Regions from separate parts of the Photorhabdus kleinii genome, predicted to be linked through region 2. Evidence: predicted binding sites of a transcription regulator. Region 2 holds the regulator's gene; the other holds the start of a gene.
What was found. The regulator LexA, encoded in region 2, represses DNA repair genes until DNA is damaged. The targets are predictions, from matches to a motif close to TNCTGTATGTACATACAGNA.
Positions count from the first base shown of each region.

Region 1 (7,786 bases), on a different contig from region 2:
CCTTCAGCATCATCACCACCACTGAGAATGCTGTCAACATACTCTGGACGACCGCGAGCTTTCCAATCATTAACCACTTTATGAACTTCCTGATCCCGAACAAATGCACCGTGAACACGCACCGGAATCGAGGAGTTTGGCGCCAGATAAAGCATATCCCCCATGCCTAACAAAGATTCAGCGCCGCCTTGATCAAGGATGGTGCGGGAATCAATTTTGCTGGAAACCGTAAAGGCAATACGAGTCGGAATATTGGCTTTAATCAGACCGGTAATAATATCGACAGATGGACGTTGAGTCGCCAGAACCAGATGGATACCAGCAGCACGCGCTTTCTGTGCTAATCGGGCAATCAGCTCTTCGACTTTTTTGCCGACGGTCATTATTAAGTCAGCAAATTCATCGACCATAACAACAATATACGGTTCTTTTTTCAGCACCGGATGAGTAGCATCCATGCTGTCACCCGGCTTCCAGAATGGATGAGGAATTGGGCGTCCCATCTCTTCTGCCTGCTTAACCTTTTCGTTATAACCCGCCAGATTACGCACACCCAATGCAGACATCAGTTTATAACGGCGTTCCATTTCACCGACACACCAGCGCAGTGCATTAGCAGCATCTTTCATATCGGTAACAACTTCGGTTAACAGATGCGGAATACCTTCATAAACCGACAACTCCAACATTTTCGGGTCAATCATAATAAAGCGGACATCCTCTGGTTTTGCTTTATAGAGGATACTGAGGATCATAGCGTTGACACCAACAGATTTACCCGAACCGGTTGTACCCGCCACCAGCAAGTGCGGCATTTTACCTAAATCAGCGACAACCGGCTGGCCGCCAATATCTTTACCCAACACAATTGTCAGTGGTGACGGATTATCGCGGAATTTTTCACAATCCAATACTTCACGCAAATAGACCGTCTGGCGCTTTTTATTCGGCAATTCCAAGCCAACATAAGGTTTACCCGGAATCACTTCAACAATACGCACAGCGACCGCTGATAGAGAACGTGCTAAATCTCTTGATAAGTTGGAAATACGTGAGGCTTTAACACCCGGAGCCAAATCCAGTTCAAACCGGGTAATCACCGGACCGGGTGAAAAACCCACAACATCAGCTTTAACTCGATAATCACTCAGACGCACTTCAATCAAACGGGACGTTTGCTCAAGGGCAAACATATCAACGGGTTCCTCTTCTGCTAAAGGACTGGTTAGCAGATCGAGCGAAGGCATTGGTGTCGTTGGTTTTGGCAACGGTTGATCGTTACGAACTAAAAACGGATGGAATAAGCTATCTTGCTGCGGTTGCTGCGGTTGCTGCGGTTGCTGCGGTTGCTGCGGTTGCTGCGGTTGCTGCGGTTGCTGCACAACATTGTGTACAGGTGCTGGCGCAAAAGCAATTTCTGTGGGTCGTTCTGATTGATTTTCCGGTGCTGATTGAACAGAAGGCATAAATAACGGCTCTGCCGGCTCTTTTTCAACTAAATCTTCAACCGGTGAAAAGTTATTTAAAATCGATAAACTCTCCAGAGCAGAAAGCTCTTTTTTCTCCTGGTGACCTTGCTCCTGATAACGCTTATATTGCGGCTGCTCAACTGTCTGTTTGACAGTCTCTGTCGCTGTTTGAACCCGTTTTTCCACCGAAGGCTCATTTTCCAGCTCAAATAGATTCTGTCTTATCTGAGGCTGGATTGGAGTCTGTTCTTCTGTATCCGCCGTAATACGATAACGCTCGCGCTGTTGTTCAAGAAACTGCTGACTCAGCAACGCTTCTTGCTGTTTATCAGACTCAATATCATCATCCGCTCCACCTACTCCTACTTGTTGTTTGACCTCTTCTTCACGCTGTTGTTCTGCAAGACGTTGTGAAGGCACTTTAATGCCATACAGTTCACGGCGGGTTGGAATACGGACAGGATTAGGACGGGGTAGCTCTGGCCCGATTCCTTGCTTAACCTGAGAGTTGCCTGTTATAACCATTGCAGAGGTTGAGGTTGCTGCTACAGCATTTTTTGGTTCTGTTTCAAGCATAAAAGTGAAGGTGTCGCTGCCATTCCGGCTATTTTCGACGAGCTCAAATGTTGGCGTCGCTTCACGATTAAATTCAGATATAGGTTCAAAATGGTACTCAGCAGGCGTTTCAAATACATAACGAACAGGTTCGTCATTATTCTTTTCACTCTCTTCTACTAATGACTGAGGCCGTGCAATATCATCGGATGTATTAACCAGAATTTCAGGTTCAGCATCAATATCAGCCATATTAGTGGTAGGAATATCTATTGGCTGTTCTTGTTCGATTTCTGCTTTCACCGATTCTGGTTCGTCCAGTTCAGCTTTTGCTAATTCTACGGCTGAAGGTGCTGTAAATAGTACATCATCATGATCAATATCAGCCGCTGTAAATTCAGATTCTGTTTTATCATCGGCGGGATCTTCCCTCTCAATAGCCGTTTCACCGTATGGCATATATTCCTGTTCATTACGGCTACGATTGGTAATAAATCCTATTGCTCCCAGAATTACTGCTCCCGTTTTTTCAGCAATGGTTAACCATGACCAACCAGTAAATAACGTCAACCCAATTGCCCAAATACACAGCAAGACCAAAGTTGCACCTAATTCATTAAACCAGGGCAACATCGCACTACTAAACAGACTGCCAATAATACCGCCGGAAGCAAAGTAATGGAGATCGTCAACATTCAGTGCCGCTAATCCACATGAAGTCAAAACGATTGCCAATGCACCAATAACGCGCAAAGCCAACGCAAAGAAATCGACATACTCTCGGTCATCATGTTGCTTAAAAGCAGTCCAGCAACCCAATATCATCACTGGCGGGATGACATAAGCTAGAATGCCAAATGCAGAAAACAGCGTATCGGCCAGCCATGCACCCACACCACCACCCAAATTATGCACTGGCTCATGCCATGCAGTCTGAGACCAACTGGGATCAGAAGGGTTAAAACTGACAAGTGCGACCAGCAGATAAACCGCTAGGATAACAATGACAAGCAACACAGCTTCTAACAGCCTGCGCCCACTATTCAGTCTCTTTAATTTAATATCTTTATCTTCTGTATATTCCTGGCTCAAGAAAGGCTCTCCAGGTTTCCTGTTAATTTAACGGAACAACGCCGAGATAGCTCAGCGTTGAAACTGTATGCATAAACAGGAGTGTACCTAAGTTTTTCCAGTTTTGCACCTGTACATTTTTGGTAAGATTTTAGCGAGTCTTAATGACCAAACGATTGCTCTGCTTAACTTCTTCCATCACAACATATGTGCGGGTGTCATTAACACCTGGCAAACGCAACAAAGTTTCGCCTAGCAACTTACGATAAGCTGACATGTCTGGTACGCGAGTTTTCAATAGATAGTCGAAATCACCGGAAACTAAGTGGCATTCCTGAATCTCTTCCAATTTTTGTACAGCAGCGTTGAATTGTTCAAAAACATCTGGAGCACCACGGTTTAAGGTAATTTCAACAAATACCAGCAAAGATGCATCCAAATAGTGAGGATTCAGCAATGCCGTGTATCCAGTAATAAACCCTTGGCGTTCCAGACGACGAACACGCTCCAAACACGGGGTTGGAGACAAACCTACCCGTTTAGACAGTTCTACATTAGAAATTCGCCCATCTTTCTGTAGCTCATTTAGGATATTACGATCTATGCGATCAAGATCTTTTCCCGGACGTTTTTTATTATCTATCATTTTGTTGATCTCTCTTTATTTTCCTACACCCATAACATTTTCCCCTATCTCTTGAGTTTGAGTTGGAAAAGATGTCTTAAAGTTAAAGCCTCGCTCTATCAGCGTGCAACTCACAGGCCATTTTTTTAATGCTACACTAGAGGGAATTATCCGCATGTCGATTTTTATAGAAACGAATTTAGCGAGGTGGATAATTATCTCTTACAGTGATGTTTTCGCAAATGCACAGCCGATTGTCAAAGTAAATGAGCAAAAATCAGAACAACCTGTGGAACAAATTTTCAGTTAATCGTTTCGATAGTCTATCATTAATTGAAAACGAGCAAATAAAATCCAAACAGCACTAAAAGGACACTTTTCTCAGGTTAAAATCATTGTTAGTTAATATCTATCGGTAAAATCGTTAGTAACATGAGTCTTTTAACTTTTTTTACCCTCCTATTTCTCCTACAATCGTTCGATATTCGATAGGTGATAAATGGAAATGAGGTATTCATGAGCGCCGCCAAACACCACAAACTCATTATTCTTGGCTCCGGTCCAGCAGGCTATACCGCTGCGGTTTATGCTGCCCGAGCAAATTTAAATCCGGTTCTTATTACCGGGGTTGAAAAAGGCGGTCAATTGACTACAACCACCGAGGTCGAAAACTGGCCAGGCGATCCTGAAGATTTGACCGGCCCAGGGTTAATGGAGCGCATGCACCAACATGCTGAAAAATTCCAAACTGAAATCATTTCTGACCATATTCAAAAAGTTGATCTACAAAACTGGCCTTTACGCCTTTATGGTGATGAACAAGAATATACCTGTGACGCACTGATTATCGCAACAGGTGCTTCTGCCCGTTACTTAGGTTTACCTTCTGAAGAGGCATTCAAAGGGCGTGGTATTTCAGCCTGTGCAACTTGTGATGGTTTCTTTTATCGTAACCAGAAAGTCGCCGTTGTTGGCGGTGGTAATACTGCGGTAGAAGAGGCCTTATATCTGGCAAATATTGCAGCGGAAGTTCATCTAATTCATCGCCGTGATACCTTCCGTTCAGAGAAGATCTTGATTAATCGCCTGATGGATAAAGTCAAAAATGGCAATATCATCCTGCACACCGATCGTATTCTAGATGAAGTACTCGGTGATGATATGGGTGTTACCGGTGTTCGCCTACGCGATACCCAAAGTGGCGCTACAGAAGAATTGGCGGTTACCGGCACCTTCATTGCTATCGGCCATACTCCCAATACCACTATCTTTGAAGGCCAATTAGAACTGGATAATGGTTACATCAAAGTTCAATCCGGTTTACAGGGTAACGCCACTCAGACCTCTATTCCCAGTGTATTCGCCGCCGGTGATGTCATGGATCATACCTACCGACAGGCAATTACGTCCGCCGGTACAGGTTGTATGGCAGCCCTTGACGCAGAACGTTTCCTGGATGGGCTAGCCGCTAAATAAATTCTTTTTCTTTCAAGGCGCTATTTCGGTAGCGCTTTTTAACATGTAACATATCAGCAGGATGTTGACACATAGGATATGTCCAGCCTTTTGGTACACCATTACTCTCACCTGTTAAATTAGAATTTTTCCTTATGGACAAAACAAGACAGTATGAATTGGTTCGCTGGCTGAAACAGCAAAGTGCCCCGGCCCAACGCTGGCTCCGCCTGTCCATGTTATTTGGCTTAATCAATGGATTATTGATTATTGCTCAAGCCTGGCTACTGGCCTCAATTCTGCAAGCTTTAATCATGGATAATCTTCCACGCGAGCACATTACGAACGAATTTTGGTTGCTAGCAGCCACCTTTGTGTTACGAGCTATCATCAGTGCCATTCGGGAACGAATCGGTTTTATCTGTGGCAAAGTCGTGCGTCAGAAAATCCGCGCTATGGTATTGGATAAGCTGGAACAACTTGGCCCAATGTGGGTTAAGGGTAAACCAGCCGGTAGCTGGGCAACCATTATTCTTGAGCAGATAGAAGATATGCAGGATTATTATTCCCGCTATCTGCCACAGATGTCTCTCGCCGTCATAATCCCTATTCTTATTCTGATCACCCTATTCCCTGTTAACTGGGCTGCCGGGCTAATTTTATTCGCTACTGCTCCCCTGATCCCGCTATTTATGGCGCTGGTTGGTTTAGGCGCCGCAGACGCTAATCGGCGTAATTTTGTCGCATTAGGGCGGTTAAGCGGTAATTTTCTTGATAGGTTACGTGGGTTAGAAACGTTGCGCTTGTTTTATCGCGGCAAAGTAGAAATACAACAAATCAACGAATCCACCGAAAACTTCCGTTGCAGAACGATGGAAGTGCTGAGATTAGCGTTCCTTTCCTCTGCGGTGCTGGAGTTCTTTGCAGCCATTTCTATTGCCGTTGTCGCTGTTTATTTCGGTTTCTCCTATTTGGGGGAGCTTAATTTTGGCAGTTACGGGATGGGTGTTACCCTGTTTGCCGGTTTTCTGGTGTTAACCCTCGCCCCAGAATTTTTTCAGCCATTACGCGATCTGGGTACTTATTATCACGCTAAAGCACAGGCGATTGGGGCCGCCGAAGCATTAGTGACTTTATTGAGCAGTGATGGTGAATATGCACCTGCCGGTGGTGATAAAACACTTCCCCCCCAAGATCCGTTGACCATCATTGCTAATAATCTGGAAATTTTGGCCCACGACGGCAACCGGCTTGCTGGCCCGTTGAATTTTACTATAGAGAAAAATCAACGGGTGGCATTAATTGGTCAAAGTGGAGCAGGTAAAAGTTCCCTCTTGAATTTACTGTTAGGGTTCCTGCCCTATCGTGGTTCAATACAAATTAATGGCACCGAACTGTGTGAGTTGGATCAACAGAGATGGCGTAATCAACTGAGCTGGGTTGGACAAAATCCACATCTGCCTGAGCAGACTTTGCTTGATAATATTCGTCTGAACCAACCTAATGCCAATCAACAACAAATCCATCAGGTTATGGAACAAGCATACGTCATCGAATTTATTCACGATTTACCCGATAGGCTGAATACCATCATCGGTGATAATGCAGCACGATTATCCGTTGGTCAGGCCCAACGTATCGCTGTTGCCCGTGCCCTATTGAAACCTTGCCGGTTATTATTACTGGATGAGCCTGGCGCCAGCCTGGATGCGCATAGCGAACAACAGGTGATGGAAACACTCAATCAGGCATCTCATCATCAGACGACCCTGTTAGTTACCCATCAATTGGAAGAAACGCTGGAATATGATCAGATTTGGGTCATGGAAAAGGGGTTGATTATTGAACAGGGAGATTACCAGTCGCTAAGCCAATCTCAAGGGGTATTCACCCGCCTGTTATCCCATCGAAGTAAGGAGCTGTAATTATGCGGGTATTGCTTCCTTTTCTGGCGCTCTATCGCCGTCATTGGTTTCTTATCAGTTTAGGCATGGTTCTGACCATTGTTACACTACTCGCCAGCATAAGTTTACTGACCCTCTCTGGCTGGTTCCTTGCAGGCGCAGCACTAGCAGGTCTTGCCGGTTATACATTCAACTATATGCTACCGGCGGCCGGTGTCCGTGGCTCAGCCATTCTTCGAACTGCCGGGCGCTATGCTGAACGGTTGGTTAGCCATGATGCCACTTTCCGGGTATTGGCACATTTACGGGTTTTTGCCTTTCAGAAAATCTTGCCACTTTCACCGGGAGGAATAGCTCGTTTTCGCCAAGGAGAATTATTAAACCGACTAGTTGCTGATGTTGAAACATTGGATCATCTCTATTTACGGGTGATTTCGCCGATATTATCAGCTCTTATCGTTATCATGGTCCTCACTTTCGGCCTTGGCTTTCTGGATCTCACATTAGCCTATATCCTTGGCGGTATTATGCTGGCTCTGTTGATCCTGCTGCCATCAGTATTTTATAACGCAGGTAAATCCGTTGGCCACAATCTGACTATTCTGCGTGGTCAATACCGCACCCAACTCACAGCGGCATTGCAAGGACAAGCCGAATTGATGGTATTCGGTGCTGCTGGCCGTTTCCGCAAGTCAATGGCTGATATT
Region 1 covers NZ_JAJAFY010000028.1:52,729-60,514, reverse strand. The annotation lists gene LG003_RS14135 (DNA translocase FtsK 4TM domain-containing protein) at 1-3,116, opposite strand, end outside; gene lrp (leucine-responsive transcriptional regulator Lrp) at 3,247-3,741, opposite strand; gene trxB (thioredoxin-disulfide reductase) at 4,237-5,196, shown strand; gene cydD (heme ABC transporter permease/ATP-binding protein CydD) at 5,331-7,100, shown strand; gene cydC (heme ABC transporter ATP-binding protein/permease CydC) at 7,103-7,786, shown strand, end outside.
Region 1: the regulator LexA is predicted to act here: its motif matches at 3,178-3,197, upstream of LG003_RS14135 (DNA translocase FtsK 4TM domain-containing protein).

Region 2 (7,786 bases):
GTTGGTCTGGTACTATTCCTTGGCATCTTCTTCAGCTATGTCTGAAACATCTGGTGATAATGTGAATAACAACCATTATCACCAGTATTTAAGAAGATTATCCTTCCTTAGCACTCTCGTCGGTATCGTTATGCTCTGGCGGCAGACTGACGCTCTCGATAGTAAGACGAATCTCAGGTGACATCAGTTCACCTAATACCTGATACAGCTCTTGGGTATTTGCTGTAATCGCATTACCACTGTCACTGATATAACCTTCTTCACGTAGTGTATGGACTGACGTAGTAAATACCGCCTTATCAAAGAATTCAGGTGCGTTGATGCCATGCAATACCGACAAACGTTGCGCTAACATCCGACTCTCTTTTTCCAGCACTCCCCGACTGATTACTGGATTGGCGTTCAGTAAAGAGAGTGTGATGGCGTAACGTTGCAGTGTTTCACGGATGCCCGCTGCCAGCAATTGCAGGGGGCGGATACGTGCTGGATTAAGTACCAGCATGCCATGCTCCTTGTTACAGATAAGGCACTGGCGGGTCAGTTCGTTGATCAGCGTATTAACCACTTCTGGCAGCTCTGTTTTGCTATAACGCATAAATAGCTCGGCTTTAAGGAGTGGATAAATGATCGCGACCTGGCTTAACAGCGCTTCGCGGCTGATACGGCGATGATGAATAACGATGCAGGCAATCAGTGATGGCAGTACTAATAGATGTTGAATATTGTTGCGGTAGTAGGTCATCAAAACTGCACGATCACGTGGCAGAATGATAATGTCACCCATACTGTCTTTGTCTACCTCGAACTTATCCATTTGCAGAGCGTGTTCTAGCAACTCCTCCGCGGTTTTCTTTGGTACGGTGACATCAGCAGCGTAGGGTGCATTGTGCATGAGCTGTATATAACAATCCAGTTGCTCAAGCAGTTGCTCACGAGTAAGTGCTCGCTGACGTGACGAAAGCAGGGCAGTTGAACACAAATTAATTGCGTTAGCCGCCGCTGTGTTGTTGATGTTTACCATAATCTTCTCAGACAGTTGACTGACTGTCGGATTGAACCATTCGGGGCGATGGAATTCTATTGGATCAATAGAATCGCGCCAGCTAGGAACATGGTTGTTAAGGTATTGGATCAACGGGATGGGTTCGCCAAAGTTGACGTAGCCTTGCCCCAGATTACGAAGTTTGCGCAAACCACGTATCATCTGGAAAAAGCCCTCTTTCTCTTTGGTTGCACCACGCAGCTCTTTGGCATAGGTGGCAACTTCCATCACATGCTCGTAGCCGATATAAATCGGAATAATGGTAATTGGGCGTGATTCTCCTCTCAACAGCGCCTGTAACGTCATGGACAGCGTACCCGTTTTGGGATCGAGTAAGCGACCTGTCCTGGAGCGACCGCCTTCCATAAAGTATTCAACAGAATAACCTCGGGCAAATAACTCACCTAGATATTCCCGGAATATCGTGGCGTAGAGCTTATTACCCTTAAATGTGCGGCGGATAAAAAATGCACCAAGGCGGCGGAATATTGGCCCTGCTGGCCAAAAATTTAGGTTGATGCCAGCGGCAATATGGGGCGGTACCAAGCCCTGATGGTAGAGCACGTAGGAGAGCAGCAAATAATCCATGTGGCTACGGTGGCAGGGCGCATAAACCAGTTCGTGACCATCCTGTGCCAGACGGCGGATGCGTTCAGCATTGTGAACATTGATCCCTTGATACAGACGGTTCCAAGTCCAACCCAGTACACGGCCTGACAGCCGTAACGTTTCATAAGAGAAATTCGCAGCAATCTCTTCCATCATGTTAATGGCATTCTGTCGGGCTTTCTCATGTGAGATTTTCTTGGTACGGGCCTCATCAGAGACTGACTTTTCTATTGCTTTTGAAGCCAGCAATTTGTTAAACAGCTCTTGCCGAACCGGCAGGCGTGGGCCAACGGCTGCTAAGCGTTGACGTGAATAGTGCATTCGTGCCACACGAGCCAGCTTATGGGCAATAGTCTTGTCAGTACCATGCTCAGTTGCCATATAGCGTAGAGATACTGTGTTTGAAAAGCGCACAAAACTATCTCGGCCTAGCCAGAGAATGGCAAAGAATTTTTGGATACCATTGAGTAGCCGCAAATGTGGTGTGCTCTGCCCTTCGCGCCCGGGGGAACGGCCGAACATGACAGAAACTGGCAGCATTTGAATGTCCAGATTGGGATTATTGCGATGCAGATCCAGATAAGCATGGAAAATTTTTACGGATTCCTGCTTTGGTGCACAATAGCGGAATACACGTGGACCATTATCGATAAATACATAGCTGGGAAGTTCAGTGTCACCAATCTCCAGTAAATTTAATGGGTCCGGCAGATCCTGCTCAAGACATTGCTGACGTAATGCCAGTAAGTCTGCTTTGGAGTGATACGGTAGCACGTACAGAATCGGGCGTGTCGTATCGAGCCGCAATTCAGTAATCGGATCTGTAGGAATAAGTTTGCTCTTTACCAGTATTTTTAGTGGTAAATTCAATAATTTATAATATATTTTACGCCAACTTGACATAAATATCTTGAAGCCTCTTGTTAGCAACACGTTGCCAGCATATCAGAAACGGGTGTTGAGATCTGTTGTGTTAAGACAATAATAAGAGTGGAAAGTGTCAAATAACCTCATATTTGGTGTGAATAATTTATGGCGAATCAATCCAAGGGCTTGACCCGTATCATTAAAGCAATCGTATATTCGGTGAAGGGTATTAGGGCGACATGGCAAAATGAAGCGGCTTTCCGTCAGGAAATAATTTTAGCGATATTGGCTATGATGGTTGCATTTTATCTGGATATCGGCGCTATTGAACGCATTTTACTGATTGGTTCAGTGATGCTGGTGTTGATTATGGAAATCCTGAATAGTGCTATTGAAGCAGTTGTTGACCGTATTGGCAGTGAGTTCCATGAATTGTCCGGTCGGGCGAAAGATATGGGATCGGCGGCTGTCTTTCTGACAATGATGCTGTCGTTAATTGTCTGGGGGACCATCCTTTGGCGCTATTTTATGGTCTGATTTGGTTTAATAATTAGGTATTATATTATAATTGGCTAATTTTCTGCCTTAGTAGGTTCCCAATCGTTATTTAGCTGTATATACTTACATATTGACTGTATAAACAAACAGGGGACGAAATGAAAGCACTTACCGCAAGGCAGCAGCAAGTTTATGACTTGGTGCGTGACCATATTTCGCAAACAGGTATGCCGCCAACGCGTGCTGAAATTGCAGCACGTCTTGGCTTTCGTTCGCCTAACGCGGCTGAAGAGCATTTAAAAGCATTGGCTCGTAAAGGGGTGATAGAGATTGTTGCAGGGGCATCTAGGGGAATCCGTTTGCTGTTGGAAGAATCTGGTTTACCGTTAATTGGCCGTGTAGCCGCAGGTGAACCACTGTTAGCACAGGAGCATATTGAAAGTCATTATCAGGTTGATCCTGCATTGTTTAAGCCAAGTGCAGATTTCCTGTTGCGGGTCAGCGGAATGTCTATGAAAGATGTTGGGATTATGGATGGTGATCTGCTGGCTGTGCATAAAACACAAGATGTTCGTAATGGGCAGATTATTGTTGCCCGCATTGAAGATGAAGTGACGGTAAAACGTTTTAAACAGACTGGAAATAAAGTTGAATTGTTGGCAGAAAACCCAGAATTTAAGCCAATTGTGGTGGATTTGCGTGAGCAGAGCCTGACAATTGAAGGATTGGCGGTTGGGGTGATTCGTAACGCCAACTGGTCCTGATAGTAAAATATCAAATTGTTGTTTTTGGAATTGTTAAAGAATTGCAATATTCCGGCAGAATCATGTTGTTGAATTTATCGTTGTGATTATCTTAAACGTGATTCTGCGGTTGTTTATTTCAGTCTGACTCTGTACCAAAAGTAAGTATCTACTTACTATACCTCATGAATTTCAAGATGCTTCGCGACGGCAAGGGAGCGAATCCCCGGGAGCATAGCGAACGATGTGACCGGGGTGAATGAGTGCAGCCAACAAAGAGGCAACTTGAAAGATAACGGATATATCTATTTCTTTTTACTTCCTTCAATTCTGTGGTCATGCTGGCATTCATCTCGTTTAATACAGGATTCGATCTCTTCACAAGGTGAACATAAGCCATGCGCTTCGATGATGGTATGGCGTAAACTGAACCCGGCTGTTTTTGCTAACTGTTGGATGGCGGATTCAACGGTTCCACCATCTCGCTCTGTAACAGAACCACAACGGTCACAAATAAACATTGCTGAAGTGTGGCTTGGCTGTTCAATATGGTGACATAGGACATAACTGTTGGTGGATTCTATTTTATGAATAAACCCCTGTTCCAACAGAAATTCCAGTGCCCGATATACGGTAGGCGGTTTGGCCTGTGGTTCTGCTTCCCGTAGCAAATCCAGTAAATCATAAGCACTGATTGCCCCGGGTTGCTCTGAAATGAGACGCAGAACCTCAAGCCGCTGCGGAGTAAAGCGGACTCCACGAGCCTGGCAAATAACTTCGGCCTGTTCCAGTAACTTTTTTTGATTAATCAGTTTCATTACGCCTCTTACAACCAGTACGATGATAATATTGTGATGTTATCATGTTTCTTCAATAGAAAATATTATCCAGAAAAGTTCATTGTGATTGTCCCCTGATGGAGTTAATTTGGCTAAATTGGTACTCAGTAGCAAAAATAATGTTTTCTTGAAGTTTATGATAATACAGACAAGAATTATCGTATATGACAGATAATTTTCGGAAAGGAAGCATTTGTGATGAAAGAGCTTTTACAAAATCAGCCTCATTATAGACAGTTCCCCGTTAAAGGCTATCAGGTAATGAGGCATATTATCTCTGAAAAAAGAAAGTTGCCTTTTCTAAGTGCATTATATGCGTTGATTAATATTTTATTTGTAATGGCAGTATGTACGGGTATTGTATTATCTGTAGCAATTGTTTTATTTATAATAGGTAATGTATCTGTCCCTGATACGGACTATTTACTTCTGGCACAAGTAGGCGGTATAGCATTATTTGGCGTAATGTTACTCTCGGTTATTATTTATCGCATTGTTAAGCGCCCAGAATGGGAACAACGGCGTTATTATCAACAAGCAGGTTTATCTCTTTTACCAGAAGATAAGCGTCAGGTATTACGACTAAATATTGTTAGTGACTATTGGCTAGGTTTTTGGAGTGAAACTCTAGAGCATTATCCTCTACAGTCACGGGTTGCCCATGATAGCTATCGTTACTGTCTGCTTCCATTATCTCCGACTCAGGAACATCAATCCCAACTATACAGCGACTGGGGAATTATTGATGAAGAAGGGTATATGAAAATGCTAACAGGTTTGTGGGAGGGGGTACATTCAAAACATTTTGCTATTGATGCTGCTCTTAGTGATGGGAAAATGTTTAAAGTGCTTGCCAAATTAGTTGAAGTAACACCTGACTATATTCATAAATGTGTCAAACCTATTAATAAACGCCCTCCGGCATTAGTGTGGGGATTTGATTTGTGGCTTGCAATTGTTTTAAGTCGTAACTGTTTTTGTGCCGGTTATATCAGTGAAGAAGTAGCATGGAAAAATATGCTGAAAACTGCTGATTATATTTATGAAATCTTCGGTAGTTTTGATGAGTTTTATACAAATTTTCGGCTAGGCAATGCTTACTGGAGTAATGATTTTGATCGGTCTAAAGAGCGGCTGGAACAATTTAATTATTATAAGTCACATTGTGACTGGCCAATTGCTAGTTTGCCGTGGCCTGAACCAAAAGGCGTTATTATGGAAAGGCAGATGATGACAGGTTTTTCTGCATTAGTAGAAGATGTTTTACGCAGTAACATGGAAGAACAACAAAGTTATGAATTTGATATTACTGAGCTGTCAGCGTCTCGTGTACTCCATTAATATTTACATGAAACATTTCCCCTTGAAGAACATTTCAAGGGGAAGCAAATAATTAATAATAGGAAATAATGGTGTAAAGTGAGAGAACGGATTTTTTCATTATGGTATCTATTATTTCTAAAGGTAACATAATTTACCCCGTTTCCTGAAATCACCTGTTTCAAATGAAACGGGGCCAATATTTGCTTTATTAGTTAATGGGTTAAATCAAACTAATAAATTTTCTCTCTATATCCTTAATGGCTGCACATCCTGCCAGCTTCATGCTAAGTTTCAGCTCATCCTTCAGTAGGTTTAAAATAGAAGTTACGCCTGGTGCTCCACCCAATGCCAGCGCATACAAAATGGGCCTACCGATAGCGACAGCTTTGGCACCCAATGCGAGCGCTTTAAACACATGGGTACCACGGCGGATGCCTCCGTCTAGATAGACTGGAATTTTAGATCCAACAGCTTCAACAATGTGTGGTAATGAAGCAATTGCTGCCGGGACAGTATCCAACTGCCGGCCACCGTGATTAGAAACTTGAATCGCTGCGGCACCGTGGTTAACACACTCTTTAGCATTTTCGGCAGATTGAATGCCTTTCACGATGATTGGAAGGCCTGATTCTTTAGCGAGAAACTCCAAATCATTGAAATTAAGATCCCGTTTAAATAGCGCTGTAATCTCTGATAAGGTTGCCCCTGCGGGAACGCCTGGAATATTAGGAAATGGTAATGAATGTGGGAAAACAAATTTATTACGTTTATCGGTTTCTCTATTACCACTCCACTCTAAATCGACCGTAAAGACGATTGCGGTTGCCCCCATCGCTTTGGCTCGGTGTATCATTTCGCGGTTAATGCCCATATCTTTGGTAAAATAAATTTGGAACCATTTGGGGCCATTACTCACTTTCGCTATCTCTTCAAGAGGTGAATTAGCTAGAGTTTGTGCAGTAAACAGGGTACCGGCAGCGGCAGCGCCTCTCGCTGTTCCCAATTCAGCGGTAGTATGAGATAGCCCATGTGCTGCCATTGGGGGAATGAAAATAGGCATATCCACTTTACTGCCGAGCAATTCGGTTGTTGTGTCAGGCTCTTTTACTCCTGCGAGATAGCGGGGAATAATTTGGAAATCGTCAAAGGCTCTGGTGTTTTCACGTAGAGTCCATTCATCACCTGAACCGCTGCTGATATAGCCAAATTGGGGCGCTGGAATCAATTTACGTGCTTCTTCTTCCAAGTCATAAAGATTAATAATATCAAGGGATTTTTCTGCACTATTTGTTTTATAGGCTCTTGTCGGTTTTATGTTAGCAGTTGCGGCGTTGGCTGAGGATGCAGCGGATAGTGTACTGGCAGCAGCAAGACTTAATCCTCCAACTATGACGTCTCTTCTTGATGGCATATAATTTTCCCTTACTTAGTAGGTTTAATAAGTATTGACAATAGAATTTGTCCACATATTAAGAATAGACCTATTTTGAATAATTCAAGCTAATAAATCCTCAATAATGTTTTTATAAGCTGATCGATCCTATTGGAACTGTCGGTTTTTTGTTGTGAGAGGAGCATCACAAAACTCAGATTAAAATATGGTGGCTTATTTTCTCTGCTTACCTGAATTTTTGGGGAATGGTTCAAATAGAGGGACTTTCGGATGCTGAATGTAAATGAATAGTTTAGGTATAAATTTGGCTTCAGGCATTGATCTATTAACGACATCAACTATAATAAAATAATTAATTTCTCTAAGTTATAAAAATATTTCATCATTCTTTATCAGAAAAAGACTATTATTGAAATGCGATCTGAAAATTATATACGATGATCAAGTAGATATTTTGATTTTCATTAATTCA
Region 2 covers NZ_JAJAFY010000015.1:30,150-37,935, forward strand. The annotation lists gene ubiA (4-hydroxybenzoate octaprenyltransferase) at 1-45, shown strand, start outside; gene plsB (glycerol-3-phosphate 1-O-acyltransferase PlsB) at 98-2,554, opposite strand; gene LG003_RS09795 (diacylglycerol kinase) at 2,684-3,055, shown strand; gene lexA (transcriptional repressor LexA) at 3,175-3,780, shown strand; gene zur (zinc uptake transcriptional repressor Zur) at 4,065-4,577, opposite strand; gene LG003_RS09810 (DUF1266 domain-containing protein) at 4,797-5,939, shown strand; gene LG003_RS09815 (lactate oxidase) at 6,142-7,332, opposite strand.